3 regions of the Intestinimonas butyriciproducens genome follow, and region 3 is predicted to be linked to each of the others. Evidence: riboswitches for the same ligand, from Rfam matches in the RefSeq annotation. Region 3 holds a riboswitch; each other region holds the start of a gene.
What was found. A riboswitch is a leader RNA that binds a small molecule or an ion and turns the genes downstream of it on or off. The one in region 3 is predicted to bind cobalamin.

Region 1: linked by a shared signal. The riboswitch ahead of SRB521_RS11810 (S-layer homology domain-containing protein) and the one ahead of SRB521_RS09655 (nitrogenase component 1) in region 3 are both predicted to bind cobalamin.
Region 2: linked by a shared signal. The riboswitch ahead of cbiD (cobalt-precorrin-5B (C(1))-methyltransferase CbiD) and the one ahead of SRB521_RS09655 (nitrogenase component 1) in region 3 are both predicted to bind cobalamin.

Annotation. Positions count from the first base shown of each region.
Region 1 is NZ_CP011524.1:2,379,622-2,384,595, reverse strand. It holds gene SRB521_RS11820 (response regulator transcription factor) at 211-888, shown strand; gene SRB521_RS16550 (hypothetical protein) at 885-1,499, shown strand; gene SRB521_RS16545 (sensor histidine kinase) at 1,420-2,148, shown strand; cobalamin riboswitch at 2,492-2,717, shown strand; gene SRB521_RS11810 (S-layer homology domain-containing protein) at 2,855-4,531, shown strand; gene SRB521_RS11805 (hypothetical protein) at 4,579-4,884, shown strand; gene SRB521_RS11800 (DUF4430 domain-containing protein) at 4,881-4,974, shown strand, end outside.
Region 2 is NZ_CP011524.1:1,791,430-1,796,403, reverse strand. It holds gene SRB521_RS09090 (S1 RNA-binding domain-containing protein) at 1-596, opposite strand, end outside; gene SRB521_RS09085 (DUF951 domain-containing protein) at 800-994, shown strand; gene hisC (histidinol-phosphate transaminase) at 991-2,058, shown strand; gene SRB521_RS09075 (B12-binding domain-containing radical SAM protein) at 2,061-2,933, shown strand; cobalamin riboswitch at 3,019-3,213, shown strand; gene cbiD (cobalt-precorrin-5B (C(1))-methyltransferase CbiD) at 3,305-4,444, shown strand; gene cobM (precorrin-4 C(11)-methyltransferase) at 4,476-4,974, shown strand, end outside.
Region 3 is NZ_CP011524.1:1,929,134-1,934,107, reverse strand. It holds gene SRB521_RS09660 (nitrogenase component 1) at 1-756, opposite strand, end outside; gene SRB521_RS09655 (nitrogenase component 1) at 753-2,255, opposite strand; cobalamin riboswitch at 2,391-2,577, opposite strand; gene brnQ (branched-chain amino acid transport system II carrier protein) at 2,714-4,012, shown strand; gene SRB521_RS09645 (dihydrofolate reductase family protein) at 4,162-4,842, opposite strand.

The DNA.
Region 1 (4,974 bases), 450 kb from region 3:
GGCCTTTTGCGGTGGGAAGGAGCGTAGATTCTCTTCCCGCCCACGCACGCGGGAAGGTGCGCGCCCGGACGCCGGACGGCCGGGAGACACGATGGGAGGAGAGAAAAGGGTGCGCCACAATGAAAGTTCAGAACGCTGCCTTCACTTTTCAGACAAATTTCAGCTTTGGGGCGTAGACTGAGGACCAAAACTGAAAAGAAGTGGTACGACATGCGGGTACTGATTGTAGAGGACGAGGTGCGCCTGGCCGAGGCGCTGGGGCAGATCATGGCGGAGCACCGTTATTTGGCCGATCTGGTGTATACCGGACCGGACGGACTGGAGTATGGACTAACCAACCAGTACGACGTCATCGTGCTGGACGTGATGCTCCCCGGCATGGATGGGCTGGCGGTGGCCCGGGGACTGCGGGAGGCCAAAGTGTCCACCCCCATCCTCGTGCTTACCGCCCGGGACGAGGTCCCGGACAAAGTGGCGGGCCTGGACCATGGGGCCGACGACTACATGACCAAGCCCTTTGCCACGGAGGAGCGGCTGGCGCGGATCCGGGCGCTGGCCCGGCGGAAGGGGGAGGTCCGGACGGAGCTGCTCACCTACGCCGACCTCGCCCTCAACCTCTCCGCCCGCTGCCTCCGGTGCGGAGAGCGCGAGGTGCGGCTGGGATTCAAGGAATTTGAGGTGCTGCGCCTCCTGATCGCCTATCCCAAGATGGTGGTCCCCAAGGAGGAGATCATTCTCAAGGTCTGGGGGGCGGACAGCAATGCCGAGGACAACAATGTGGAGGTCTATGTCTCCTTCCTGCGGAAAAAGCTTCTGTTTTTGGAGTCCGGCGTCACCATCCGTACGGTGCGGAAGGTGGGCTACTTTTTGGAAGTGGAAGAACCATGATCAAGCGCCTGCGCAAAAAATTTATTCTCACCAATATGCTCCTGGTCGCCCTGGTGCTCATCACCGTCTTTGGCGTGCTGGTGGGCTACAATTACCAGCGTCTGGTCCGGCAGAGCGAGGAGGCTATGCGCACGGCCCTGAAGTGGAGCGACGACGCGCCGCCCCCTGTGTTCCAGTTCGGCGCGTCTCATGAGGAGGAAATGGAGGAACAGGGCGAGGAACGCCGGTTCACGATGGTGCCAGTCTTTGTGGTCCTGCTGGACGAGGACGGCGGTCCCGCCCAGGTCACCGGCGGCAACAATGTGGAGGTATCCGACCAGGTGGTGGCCCAGGCCGTGGCCACAGCCACGGAGGAGAGCGGCGCCATATCGGGGTTGAACCCGCGCTATCTGCAGGACACGGACCGGGGGGGAGAACAGCCGGATCGCCTTTGCCGATATGGGCTGGGAGACCGACTCACTGTGGCCGCTGATCCGCTCCTCGCTGCTGGTGGGGGCGCTGGCCCTGGGCGGTTTCTTCGTCATCTCGCTGATGCTCTCCGGACTGGCCCTCAAGCCGGCGGAGGAGGCGTGGGAGCAGCAGCGCCGCTTTGTGGCGGACGCCTCTCATGAGCGCAAGACTCCACTCACCGTCATACTCACCAATACCGGCATCCTCCTCGCCCACAGCGGGGACACCATCGCACAGCAGCAGAAATGGGTGGAGTATATCCGGGACGAGGCGCAGCGGATGCGCGCCCTGGTGGAGGACCTCCTCTTCTTGGCCAAGAGCGACGCCGGAAAGGAGACTTCTCCGGTCACCGCGCCTGTGGATGTTTCAGAGCTCACCTGGAGCGCGCTGCTTCCCTTTGAGCCGGTGGCCTTCGAGCAGGGCGTGGAGATGGAGAGCGAGATCGCCGACCAGCTCACTGTCCAGGGCAATGCCGACCAGCTCCGCCGGCTGGTGGCCATTCTGCTGGACAACGCTGTAAAATATGCCGGAAACGGCGGCCGGGTCAAGCTCGTCCTCTCACGCCCGGAGCGTGGCGGCGTCTGCCTGACGGTCCACAATACCGGACCGGCTATCCCGCCGGAGCATCTGCCCCACCTGTTTGAACGGTTTTACCGCGCCGATGACTCCAGGGCCAGGACTTCCGGCGGTTATGGCCTCGGCCTCGCCATCGCAAAGCGCATCGTGGACGGGCACGGCGGCTCCATCACCGTGTCCAGCAGGGAGGACGCCAGCACGGACTTCACGGTGAGGCTGCCGCATAGTCAATAGACACGCCCGGAAAGCCAAGGGGAAGATTCACACATTGTTCACGCATCCTTCAAAGATTGTCCATTCATTTTCGGGAAAGCTGTGGTATCCTTATCAGCGTAGACAGGAAAGCAAACAATCATTGCCGTACCATCTATCTCAAACCTCCTCTCTCTTTCTCAACACCAACGAAACGCGGCGGCGCCCCAAAAGGCGCCGCCGCGTTTCGTTGGTGCCGCACGGGCGGGGCGGAAACGTGCAATTGACATTTCGGCGGCGGAATAGTATTCTATAAGGGACCGGAATACACAGGGAAACGCCTCTCGGCTCTGCGCGAGCCATGGGGGAGCCGTGAAATACAAAATTGAATACTGCTTTGAGTGGCCCGCACGAGGGGCTGCCGCAGCCTTGCGGCGTGTATCGTGTGGGATGAAAAGGGAACCCGGTGAAAATCCGGGACGGACGCCGCCGCTGTAAGGGTACGTTCGGCCAGTGACGAAAGTCAGCCATTGTATCGGATCGGATACGATAAGGCGGGCCGATGAGAAGTGTACCTAAGTCAGAAGACCTGCTTGAAGTATATCCTCCACCGTGCGTGAAGTGGATCAGGGATAGACTGCGACAGGACGACACAGGAAAACGGCTGTGGCGCGGGGCAAAGCCCCGCGCCACAGCTTTTTTTGACGAAAAGAGGCCATTTGTAAGGAAGGAAAAGGAGGAGAAACGAATGAAACAGAGATGGAGACGGCCGGTATCGCTGGCGCTGGCATGGGTACTGGCGCTGAGCCTGAGTACCGGAGCGTGGGCGGCGGTGTCGGACGAGAGGCTGGCCGACACCGTTACGGACACAGCGGCGTACATGTACCGCACGGTGAAGGATCCCCAGGTGGGGTCCATCGGCGGCGAGTGGGCGGTGCTGGGCCTGGCGCGGAGCGGGTATGAGGTGCCTGAGGAGTACTATCAGAAATACTACGCCACGGTGGAGAGCTATGTGAAGGCCTGTGACGGGGTGCTCCACGACAAGAAATACACGGAATATTCGCGTCTCATTGTGGCGCTCTCGTCCATCGGAAAGGACGCGCGGGACGTGGCGGGGTACGACCTGACCAAACCCCTGGGCGACTACGGCAAGACGATTTGGCAGGGGCTCAACGGCCCGATCTGGGCGCTCATCGCGCTGGATTCAAAGGACTACCCCATGCCGGAAAATCCCGAAGCGGCGACGCAGGCGACGCGGCAGATGTATATCGACCGCATCCTGGACTGCCAGCTCCCGGACGGCGGATGGAGCCTGTTCGGGGGCACGGCGGCGGCGTCCTCGGGGGACGGGGTGTCGGACCCCGACATCACGGGGATGGCGCTCCAGGCGCTGGCAAAGTACCAGGACCAGGCGGCGGTGGCAAAGGCCACAGAGGAGGCCCTGGCGTGCATGTCGAAGCAGCAGGACGCGAGCGCGGGCTATGCGTCCTGGGGGACGACCAATTCGGAGAGCTGTGTACAGATGATCGTGGCGCTGTGCGAGCTGGGGATCCCGCTGGACGACAGCCGGTTCGTGAAAAACGGAAAGACCATGCTGGACAATCTGATGACCTTCTATCTGCCCGGGAACGGTTTCCTGCACACGGCGGACGGGTCGGGCTCGAACCAGATGGCCTCAGAGCAGGCATTCTATGGCCTGATCGCAGCCCAGAGGGCCCGGGACGGGCGGAACAGCCTCTACCGGATGGGAGATTCCCTGACGGTGACGGGTGAGCTGGCCGGGGCCAAGCCGGGGGAGGGACTGGAGGGGAAGGACCCCGCGGTCACGTATATGCCCATCGTGGACCGTGAGGCCACCTTCCCGGACATCACCGGCGTGAACGCCCACAAAAACCAGCCCGCCATCGAGTCCCTGGCTTCCCGCGGGGTTATCAGCGGGAAAAGCGACGGGAACTTCGACCCGGACGGGGACATGACCCGGGCGGAATTCGCCGCCATCGTGGTGAAGGCTCTGGGTCTGGCGCCGGCGGCGGCGGACCGGTTCACCGACGTGCCCGCGGACGCGTGGTACGCGGGATATGTGGGCACGGCCAGCACGTACGGCATCGTGACCGGCACGGGAGACGGGAGCGCCTTCCGGCCCGACGGGACCATCAGCCGCCAGGAGGCGGCGGTGATGGTGGCCCGGGCGGCCAAACTCTGCGGGATGGACACGGCCCTGGACACCGGCGCCATTCGGGACATCCTGGCTCAGTTTACCGACTATGTGACCACGTCGGAATGGGCCCGGGAGGGGCTGGCCTTCTGTTACCAGGAGGACATCCTGGACCAGTCGGCTCTGGAGATCCGACCCACTGCGGCCATCAAGCGCTGCGAAATCGCCCAGATGCTGTTCAACCTGCTGGGCAGCGCCAATCTGCTGTAAATCTGTAAAGTTCTGTAGAGTAAGGAAAAGGAAAGGAAGTGCCCATCATGCATGTGAACTGGTTCAAGGACCCTGACAACGTGGTGTACTGCAAGGAGGAGGAGGTCCTCCCCCGGCTGTCGAAGGAGCTGGGGATCGGAGATCTGGCGGAGCGCGTGGCAGCCTTCCGCGCGGCGCCCGCAGCGGAGGGGATCAACCTCAAGGGGCTCCGGCGGACAACGCTGAAGCTGTTCGTCCCTAATCTCACCTTCCCCGAGCCCATAGAGATGGGGGAGAACGTGTGGATCTACATGGGGGAGCTGTGTCCGGCGTACTGCCTCTATACACCGTGGGAGGACGGTGAGAAGAAGTGAAGCTGACCAGGGGAAAGGTCGTCGGCGTACTGGCGGTGCTGGTCATCCTGGCGGCGGCGTTCTGGTATGGCGGCGGTGCGCCGGGGTTGC
Region 2 (4,974 bases), 140 kb from region 3:
CCCAACAGTTCTCGGTGAGTCAGCTTTACGCGGCCCTGCTCCGGCAGCGTCTCCAGTACGGCGGCGTGGATCTCCTGCCCAACGGAAAACCGGCAGGAGGGGTGTGGGATGCGGGAGATGGAGATATGTTCAATGCCGATCATGGAGACCAGTCCGCAGCCGATGTCCACAAAAGCGCCGAAGGGCTCCATATGGGTGACTGTGGCGGGAATGACCATCCCTGGCTTGAGCTCAGACATCAGGGCCTGCTGCGCAATCTCCTGGGCTCGACGACGGGAGAGAACCAGAACGGGTTGACTGTCCGGACCGGAAACAGAAACGATCGTAAAGCAGACCGGCTTGCCCACGCGGGACAAGATGGCGATCTCCTTGGTGGTTCCTTCCGCCACGCCCAAAGCGGTGTCCTCTCGGGGAATACGGCCCGTAAAAGGGCCTACGGCAACGGTCAAATCGTGGTCCGTGCTGCAGGAGAGGGCGCGGCCCTCTAAAATCATGCCCCGGTCCCGGGCGGAGCGAAGCGCGGACACTGTGGCGCAGGCGGCCAGATTGTCCGGAGCGGTCAAGCGTCTGCCCTCGGGGAGAAAATGACTGATCATCCCGATCATTCCTTTCCGATACTCCGTTTTTTTGCTGATAAGCCACTATATGCGGGGGGACACCCGGAATTGACAGGGAGACCCGGGGAACCTATAATAATACCATCCGTTGTGGCGGCCCCGGAAGAGGATGTCTTTGTCCGTAGGGGTGAGCGCTTTGTCATTTTGCGGCAAAAGGGGAATCTTTTCAGGAGGCGATAAGCATGGATGTCCGACTGGGCGATGTGTTAGAGATGAAAAAGGCGCATCCCTGTGGAAGCAGACACTGGTTGGTGCTGCGGGTGGGGATGGATTTTCGCCTCCGCTGCCAGGGGTGCGGGCATGAGGTCATGCTTCCGCGCAGCAAGGCGGAGAAGAATATCAAAAAAATCCTGCACAGTGAGGGGAACGAAGCATGAAAGAGTATTGGAGCAGGCGAATCCGGGATGCGGTGCCCTATGTGCCGGGTGAGCAGCCCAGGGGCAGGACGTTTATCAAACTGAACACCAACGAAAACCCCTATCCCCCTTCGCCCAAAGTAGTGGAAGCCGTAAAGTCGGCGGCGGGGGAGGGGCTGCGGCTCTATCCGGATCCGGAATGTGCCGGGCTGCGTGCAGCCGCCGCCAAGCTCCATGGGGTAACACCGGAACAGGTTTTCCCGGGAAATGGCTCCGATGAGGTCCTGGCTTTTTGCTTTCAGGCTTTCTTTGATCCGGAGCGTCCGATTCTTTTTGCGGATATCACCTACACGTTTTATGCTGTTTATACCGACTATTTTGGGCTCAAAGCCTGGCAGATCCCGCTGGATGAGGATTTTTCTCTTCCGGTGGAGCGGTTCTGCAAGGCTGAAAACTGCGGCGGCGTGGTCATCGCCAATCCCAACGCTCCTACAGGCCGGTCGGTGGATCTGGAGGATATCCGGCGGGTGCTGGAGGAGCATCGGGATGTGGTTGTGCTGGTGGACGAGGCCTATGTGGACTTCGGCGGCGTATCGGCCGACACATTGCTGAAGGAGTATGACAATCTGGTGGTCGTGCGCACGCTCTCCAAAAGCCGCGCGTTGGCCGGACTGCGGGTGGGCTATGCGCTGGGCAGTCCGAATCTGATCGCCGGGCTCTGTTGTGTGCGGGACTCCATCAACTCCTATACAGTGGACCGTCTGGCGCAGGCGGGAGCCGTGGCGGCGCTGGAGGATGGGCCCTACTTTGAGGAGATGAGAGAACGCGTAATCCGCACCCGGGAGCGGACGGAGGAGCGGCTGCGTGCAATGGGGTTTGCTGTCCTGGAGTCCAAGGCAAACTTCCTGTTTGTCAGCCATCCGAAACGCACCGGAAAGGCGCTGTTGGACGGGCTGCGGGAGCAGGGGATCCTGGTGCGCTGGTTTGACCGGCCCCGTATCGGCAACTATCTGCGCATCAGTGTCGGGACGGACGATGAGATGGACGCCCTCTGTGCAGCCCTCAAGGCGCTGACGGAGGGCTGAATATGCGCTATGAAGGTGATATCTACCGTCCGCCCGGAGAGTGGAAGAGCTATCTCCTGCAGACCACGGTGGGGTGTTCTCACAACACCTGTACGTTTTGCCGGATGTATCGGGGGAAACGGTTCCATATCCGCCCTTTGCCGGATATCCTGGAGGATATCCGCATGGCAAAAGCCTGCTATGGGGACCTTCGTCGGGTGTTCCTCTGTGACGGAGATGCGATCATCATGAAAACGGAGGAACTGCTTTCGATTCTGGACGCCCTTTATGACGCCTTCCCATCCCTGGAGAAGGTGACCACGTATGCTGGGCCGCTGAGCACGCTTTCCAAAACACCGGAAGAACTGAAAACCCTGCGGAAGGCCGGGCTGACCCGTGCCTATCTGGGAGTGGAGAGCGGAAGCGACGCGCTTCTGCACGCGGTCAAAAAAGGGGCGGACGCGCGGCAGATGCTGGAGGCGGGAATCCGTCTCAGGGAGGCGGGCTTTGACCTCTGGGTCATGGTGATCCTGGGTCTGGCCGGCCCTGGTGAGGCTGGGCGGCGGCATATTCTGGATACTGCGGCCATGATCAATGAGATGCGCCCCAGGCATCTCTCGGCGCTGACGCTGACGCTGTATCCGGGCACAGATCTCTATCAGGAATGGAGAGCGGGAAGATTTCAGGCGGCCACGGCGCGGGATACCCTGCGGGAGGCACGATTGCTCATTGAAAAGCTGGCGGTGGACCCGCTCCACTTTACCTGCGACCATGCCTCCAATTACGTGCCTCTGAAGGGAGGCCTGCCCGAAGACCGTGCATACTTTCTATCCCGTCTGGACCAAGCGCTGGAGAGCGGTACCGGGATGCGGCCGGAGTGGAGCCGGGGACTCTGATGGAGGGACGGAAAAATGGGAGGGACAGGTGGAGAAGAATGCCTTTACTTCCTGCGGGTTACTTGTTATAATAGATAGGAAAACAAAATACGGAGTATCGCATTGGTGCAGCGACGCAGCTGCTGAAAAGGGAAGTCCGGTGAAAGACCGGCGCAGTCTTACCTCTACTGTAAGCGTGGACGACGGCGTACAAAAGCCCATTGGTAATGATCGATTGCCGAGAAGGGACGCCCGAGGGAGAAGCGCAAGCCAGGAGACCTGCCGTGCGGAATACACAAGCATGACTCTTAGGTGGAGAGCGGCAGTGCCATGCCCATTTTCATGGTCCCTCTCCGCCCGGAGAGGGACCATTTTTTGTCGGGAGGCGGCGTATGGGCACCTTTGAACACTATATCTCCGTTGGCCGCGGCCGTCTCCGCTGCGGGTATACGACCGGTACCTGTGCCGCCGCCGCGGCACGGGGGGCGGCGGAGCTTCTGCTCACAGGGGAGATGCCCGCTCTGGTCCGGGTGGAGACGCCCGCCGGCATCCCTGTGGAAGCCGAGCTCTTAGAGCCGGCGTCGGGATGCGGATGGGCCTCCTGTGCGGTCCGGAAGGACGGGGGAGATGACCCGGACGCCACCCATGGCACCTTGGTTTTTGCCAAGGTGGAAAAGACGAAAGCCCGCGAAGTCACCATCGAAGGCGGGGTGGGCGTAGGGCGGGTCACCCGGCCCGGACTGGACCAGCCGGTAGGCGAGGCGGCCATCAATCATGTGCCCCGGGAAATGATCCTTCGCCAGATGGAGGAAGTACGCCGGAAGGCGGGGTACTCCGAGGGGCTCCGGGTGGAGATCTCCGTCCCGGCAGGGGAGAAATTGGCAAAAAGGACCTTTAATCCCCGGCTGGGGATCACAGGGGGCATTTCTATCCTGGGGACCTCCGGCATTGTGCGGCCTATGAGTGAAGCCGCACTTATAGATTCCCTGCGTCTGGAGCTGGACGTGCAGGCTGCGGCGGGGGTGGGAGACATCGTGGTGACTCCTGGTAATTACGGCGAACATTTTTCAAGGGAAGTTCTCCACCTGTCGCTGGACCACTGGGCCACCTGCTCCAACTATATTGGAGAGGCCATTGATCACGCAGCAGGGTTGGGATTTCGCAGCTTTCTGCTGGTGGGCCATCTGGGCAAGCTGTGCAAGGCTGCGGCGGGAAACATGAATACGCACTCCAGGGTATCCGATGCCAGGCGGGAGACCCTGGCGGCGCATACAGCCCTGTGCGGTGGGGACCGTACTGTTGTGGAGGCGGTGTTTCTGGCCATCACCACAGACGAAGCAGTTGATATTCTGGACCGCGCCGGACTGCGGGAGCCTGTAATGGCATCCCTGGCCGGTGCACTGGACCAGAGGCTCAAGGCACGGGCGGGAGAGGATATGGACATCGAGGCCATTTTTTTCTCCAACAAGCATGGGATACTGGGCCGGACGCCGGGAGCGGAGCGGCTGGCCGCGCTCCACGCCCCGGACTGAGACCATTTCAAACGGAAAGGAAGAGGAAACTATGATCCACTTTATTGGCGCGGGCCCCGGAGCCGCGGACCTCATCACTGTCCGCGGCGCACGGCTTCTGCGGGAAGCGGATGTGATCATCTATGCCGGCTCTCTGGTAAATCCGGCGCTTCTGGAGAACAAGAAAGAGAACTGTGCCATCTATGACAGTGCCTCCATGACCCTGGAGGATGTGATAGATGTGATGAAGGCCACGGAGGCATCCGGAGGCACCACCGTTCGGCTCCACACCGGAGACCCCTCTCTTTATGGGGCCATCCGGGAGCAGATGGACCGCTTGGACGAGCTGGAGATCGCCTATGACGTAACACCGGGCGTATCCTCTTTTTCCGGTGCGGCGGCCGCGCTGGAGGCGGAATATACCCTTCCGGAGGTTTCGCAAAGCGTCATTATCACACGGATGGCAGGCCGGACACCGGTCCCCGAAAGGGAAAAGCTGTCTAAAATGGCCTCGCATGGCTGCACGATGGTGCTGTTCCTCTCCACAGGAC
Region 3 (4,974 bases):
GCGCTCCTCGGAAAAATCCAGCCCGAATCGGCGTTCCAGACAATGCCAGAGCCCTTCGGCACCGGTAAGGCCGTAGGGATAGTCCAACACCTCGAAGGGAATGCCGAACCGCCGCTCCATCTCACGGGCCAAGCCCACGCCCCGGCCCAGGACCACATTGAGCCCTGCCGACGGGGCGCGCCGCAGCTCCTCCAGCGAGCAGCGGGAGAGTACGGTGTTCAGGCGGACCTTGCCATGGAGCAGGCCCCGGAGGGCCTCCAGGTCCGGGCCGGCCCGATGGTCGTCTGCACCCAGCCCCAGCAGGTTTATGGCGGGAGTTTCCGCGGTGGGGAGGGGGGACATGAGCTCAGCCAAGGAGGTCAGTGCGGCCTCATAGCCGTCCTCCAACCCGCCGCGGTAGCCGGCGGCCTCCACGGTCACCACTCTGGCCCGCCTCTGAAAGGCCTTTGCCGCCGAATGGACATCGTCCTGAATGATATCACTGACGCAGCCGGTCACCAGGAAGATCACCTCAGGGGAGCAGAGCTCCTCCGCGTGACGCAGGGCGCGGGACAGCGACTCCTCCCCGCCGAAGATCACATCGCTGTCGCTGATGACCGTGCAGGTCTGGCGGATGTCCGCCATATCACAGGCCGCATGGAAAGCCATAGAGCCAAAATTACACCCCACCACCGAGTGGAGCAGGACCACGCCGCCCTGGATACCGGTAAGGGCCTGGTGCGCGCCAAAGAGTTTGCAGCCGTCCGCCGTTTTCATTGCACATTTTCCTTTCGATAGAGCCACATGCGCTCCCACATCTCTTTGGCCCACAGACTTTCAGAGCCGTCATACAGGGGGTAATGGCGGGTCTGAAAGGGCATCCGGTTCAGAATGAGTTCGTCCCGTGCGGTGCGGGCGGACAGTCGGTCACAGAGGCGGAATACGTTCCGGACATAGGACTCAAAAGAGAGGGAGACGGTCTCGCTCATAGCGGGGATCAGGGGCGCGCCCAGCCCTTCCAGGGTAACGTCCCCCGTGCCCACCACCGCGTCCACAACGGCAAAGACCTCACGCAGTTCCGCCTCGCCGGGATTCAGCAGGATGGGGCTGCCGCCGGCATAAAGCCCCGCGGCGTCCTGAATCCGGTCCATCAGCTGTGCCTCCAGCTCTGGAGTCAGGGCCATCTCGCGGCGCATCTCGGGGGTCAGGATCAGACAGATGTGGCTGATCGGCAGCCCCAGGCTGGCATACAGCTTGAGGCGGAGCGGAGCGGTCTGTAGCCCGCGGCACACCAGAGCGCAGCGGTAGTCCGCCAGTGTGCGGCGGGCCGTTTCGGTCTGGGCCAGCGCCTTCTCCGTTTCTGTAGCGATAAGGGGCTCCATCTCGTCCAGAAGGCCCAGCTTTTCCCCGATATCACGGTAAAAGAGGGCGATACCCTCCAGGCCCGTATAGCGTCCGGCGCCGCCGAGATGGAGATAGTCGGTGCCGAACCTTTCCTTCATCCTCCGGGCCCAGCGGACTCGTTTGACCAGGTTGAGCCGGGCGGCCGGCGCCGTTATCAGAAGTTCCAGCGGTGCGCTGGGGATCCAGCAGTGGACGGTGATGCCGCACTGGCCCAGAAAAGAACCGATTTCCTTCAGGACCAGGGTGCCCTCGCTCCCCCAGCCCACCGTCTCAATATTCACGCTGCGGGGAAGGGGGGGCTGGGGCTCCATCACTTGCTCCACCAGGGCCCAGAGCACCTCCGTAAAGCCGCACCCCTTAAGCTCCAGTTCCAGACGGTTGTCTCCGGTGATTTTCTGACGGGCCAACTCCCGCACCCGCGTGCGGGAATAGTTTTTGTCCCGGTGAGAGAAGAGCTCCGACTGGACGGCAGCCACCCGAATCCCCTGGGTGCGGGACGCCTCCGCCACAGCGCGGATGTCCTCGTTCAAGATATCGCTCACAGGGGTGGGGACGATCAGAATGAGGGCGGGACGGTAGCGATCCCAAGCTTCCGAGACGGTGCGGCGCAGCGCGTCCGCTCCACCGCATATGATCTCGCGCTCCGTGAGGTCGGAGCACAGCAGAGGGTAAAAGGGCTGGTGCCGGCGCCTGGCGGAGTGCCGGTAGTGAAAGCCGCAGCCCCTTGGGCCGTGGAGTATGACGACCACACCGCCGCCTATCTCTCCGGCCGCCCCCACACTGCCGGAGACCTTCCCGTTGACCCCGAAGGTATGAAGCAGGGCGGAGGGATACATCAGGGTGCGAAGATCGTCAAAGAAGGGCTGGTGCATGCAGAATCACCTCTGAAAAAATAAAAAGGGTCGCATAGCCGTTACGGCTATGCGACCCGAATTCGTCGCAAAAAACCAGTATGAGAGCAAAACGGCTCCATACTGAAACTCTGTCCAGGCTCGTTTCCACGCAAGCAGACAAGAGATATACAAGCATGTCTTCTGGCTTACGCAGCGAAACCTCCGCCTTCCCAAGAATGTGAACATTCTCAGTGGCAACAATGGAGGGGCCTGATGCGCATACAGCGGCGGGACCGCGCGGGATTCTCACCCGCTTCCATTTTCACCGGTAAAAACCGGAACTTGTACATATGACAATATACTACTTTCTGATCGAAAGCACAAGAGTTTTTTCATAGAATCTCACGGACAGGCGAAACGGCCTGTTTACAATGGGAGAATACTCCGGTATAATAAATTCCTAAAGATGTGAGATTTCGGTCGGACGGAGGAGCGCGATGAAAAAGCTCAGTGGAAAACGCCAGGCGCTGGTTGGATTCACCCTTTTTTCCATGTTTTTTGGCGCGGGGAACCTGATTTTCCCACCCGGAGTCGGCGCGCAGGCGGGAACGCTCACCTGGCCCGCCATGCTGGGAATGGCGTTCAGCGCAGTGGGACTGCCGGTGCTGGGCGTGGTGGCGGTGGCACGGTCCGGGGGACTTGCCGCGCTGGGGAACCGGGTACATCCACTCTTTTCACGGGTGTTCACCATTTTGGCCTATCTGTCCATTGGCCCGTGTCTGGCCATTCCCAGAACGGCCAGCACCTCCTTTGAGATGGCGGTCCCTCCCTTTGCGGGGCCGGACGCCCCCCTCGGGCTGCTTCAACTGCTCTATTCGCTGGTGTTTTTCGCCGCTTCCCTGTGGGTGGCGCTCCGTCCGGAGAAGCTGACGGATCGCCTGGGCAAGGTCATGTGCCCCATTCTGATCCTGCTGATCGTGGTCACCTTCGTAGGCTGTCTTGTAAATCCGCTGGAGGGCTACGGACCGCCCCAGGATGCGGCCTATGCCGCAAATCCCGTGGCGAAAGGCTTCCTAGACGGCTACCAGACCATGGACACCATTGCTGCCTTGGTCTTCGGCATCATCATTTCCCTGAATATCCGTGCCATGGGAGTGGAGCGGGAGGAGGACGTGGTGAAGAGTACGGTCCGGGCCGGCTGGATCGCCGGCGCCATGCTTCTGGCCGTCTATTCCATGCTGGCCCACGTGGGAGCGCTGTCCGGAGGGGCTTTCCCGGGGGCCGCCAACGGCGCGGTGGTGCTGACCAATATTGTTCCCGCCCTGTTTGGAAAAACCGGCAGCCTACTGCTGGCGGCGATTTTTGTCATTGCTTGCTTCAATGTCTGTGTGGGGCTCATCAGCTCTTGCGGCGAGTATTTTTCCCTGCTCTGGCCCAGACTCTCTTATCGGGGATGGGCCGCGATGTTTGCGGTGGTAAGCATGGCGATCGCAAATGCCGGGCTGGACCTTATCCTTCGGATATCCGTTCCAGTTCTGGGGGCGATCTACCCGGTGGCCATTGTGCTCATTGCGCTCTCCTTCTTTCAGAAGCGGCTGGCGGAGCATCGCTGCGCCTATTCGGTCCCTGTGGCGGTTACCGGTGTGTGCAGCGTCCTCTTTGCGCTAAAGGATCTGGGAGTCCCAATCCCGCTCCTGGACGCGGTGCCTCTGGCCTCCATTGGCTTGGGCTGGGTGATCCCGGCTCTCCTGGGTATTCTGGTGGGCGTCCTGCTGCCGGAAAGAGGAAAACAATAAAAAAAGGAATGGCGGAAGGGTAAGGCTTCATAAAGAAGTTAAGGGCAAGGCAGACCATTGCGGTCTGCCTTGCCCTGTTTATAGTGTGTAACCCACTATGACACTTTCGGGGAAAGTGCTCGTGGGAAAGAGCAGTAAACTGGAAGTTGTCAGCGGATTACCTGGTAACGCAATCTGAGATACGAGTTTTCCAAGACCATACATTCTTGCAATTTCAGCACACCCAATTGGGATAATTCACTTTCTGATAGCAAAGATTTCCCGTCAATCAGTGTGGATGTATCCTTGCCGCCAATTAAAATGGGGGCAATAACAATATCAATATAATCAAACAGCTTTTCCCGAAGAAACAGCCCGTTTAATGTACCGCCGCTTTGTATGGTGATTCTCTCACAGCCATATTCTGACTTGAGTTTTGCAAGTGCATCAGGCAAAGACAACTTGCTCTGACAGATGATATGAAGGTTGTCCTCATTCACCTGAAATGCCGGATGGTCTGCGTTGGATGTGACCAGCACAAATTTTTTTGAGCGGGCGCAAAAATAGCGAATACCTTGTTTGCTCAAATGATTGTTGTCGATGATTACAAAGGAAACAGGCGACTTATTCGGCATTTCCTTCGAGTTGACGCCCATCTTTTTCTGTACTCTGCCAGAATTGAGCGACCACAAATCGGTTGTCTGCTCTATCTCATAATACTGGTGCAGTCCTTCTTGAACGCCCACAATTTTAGGGAAATCTCTGTCTACATCTAAATCATCTGTTGCCCCTGTACTGATTTTTCCATCAACAGACATAAGCATAAACAGCGTTGTGATCGGTCTATCCATTTTATCTCTCCTAACTCCGAGTTGTCGGTGAGATCGTTATAAAGAAACACCCGCCGAAAAGCAGCTTCTTCTCGGCGGGTGTTAGCTTCCTTATGGCAGGTCCTCCCAACCAGACGGTTCCGCCCCTTCCTT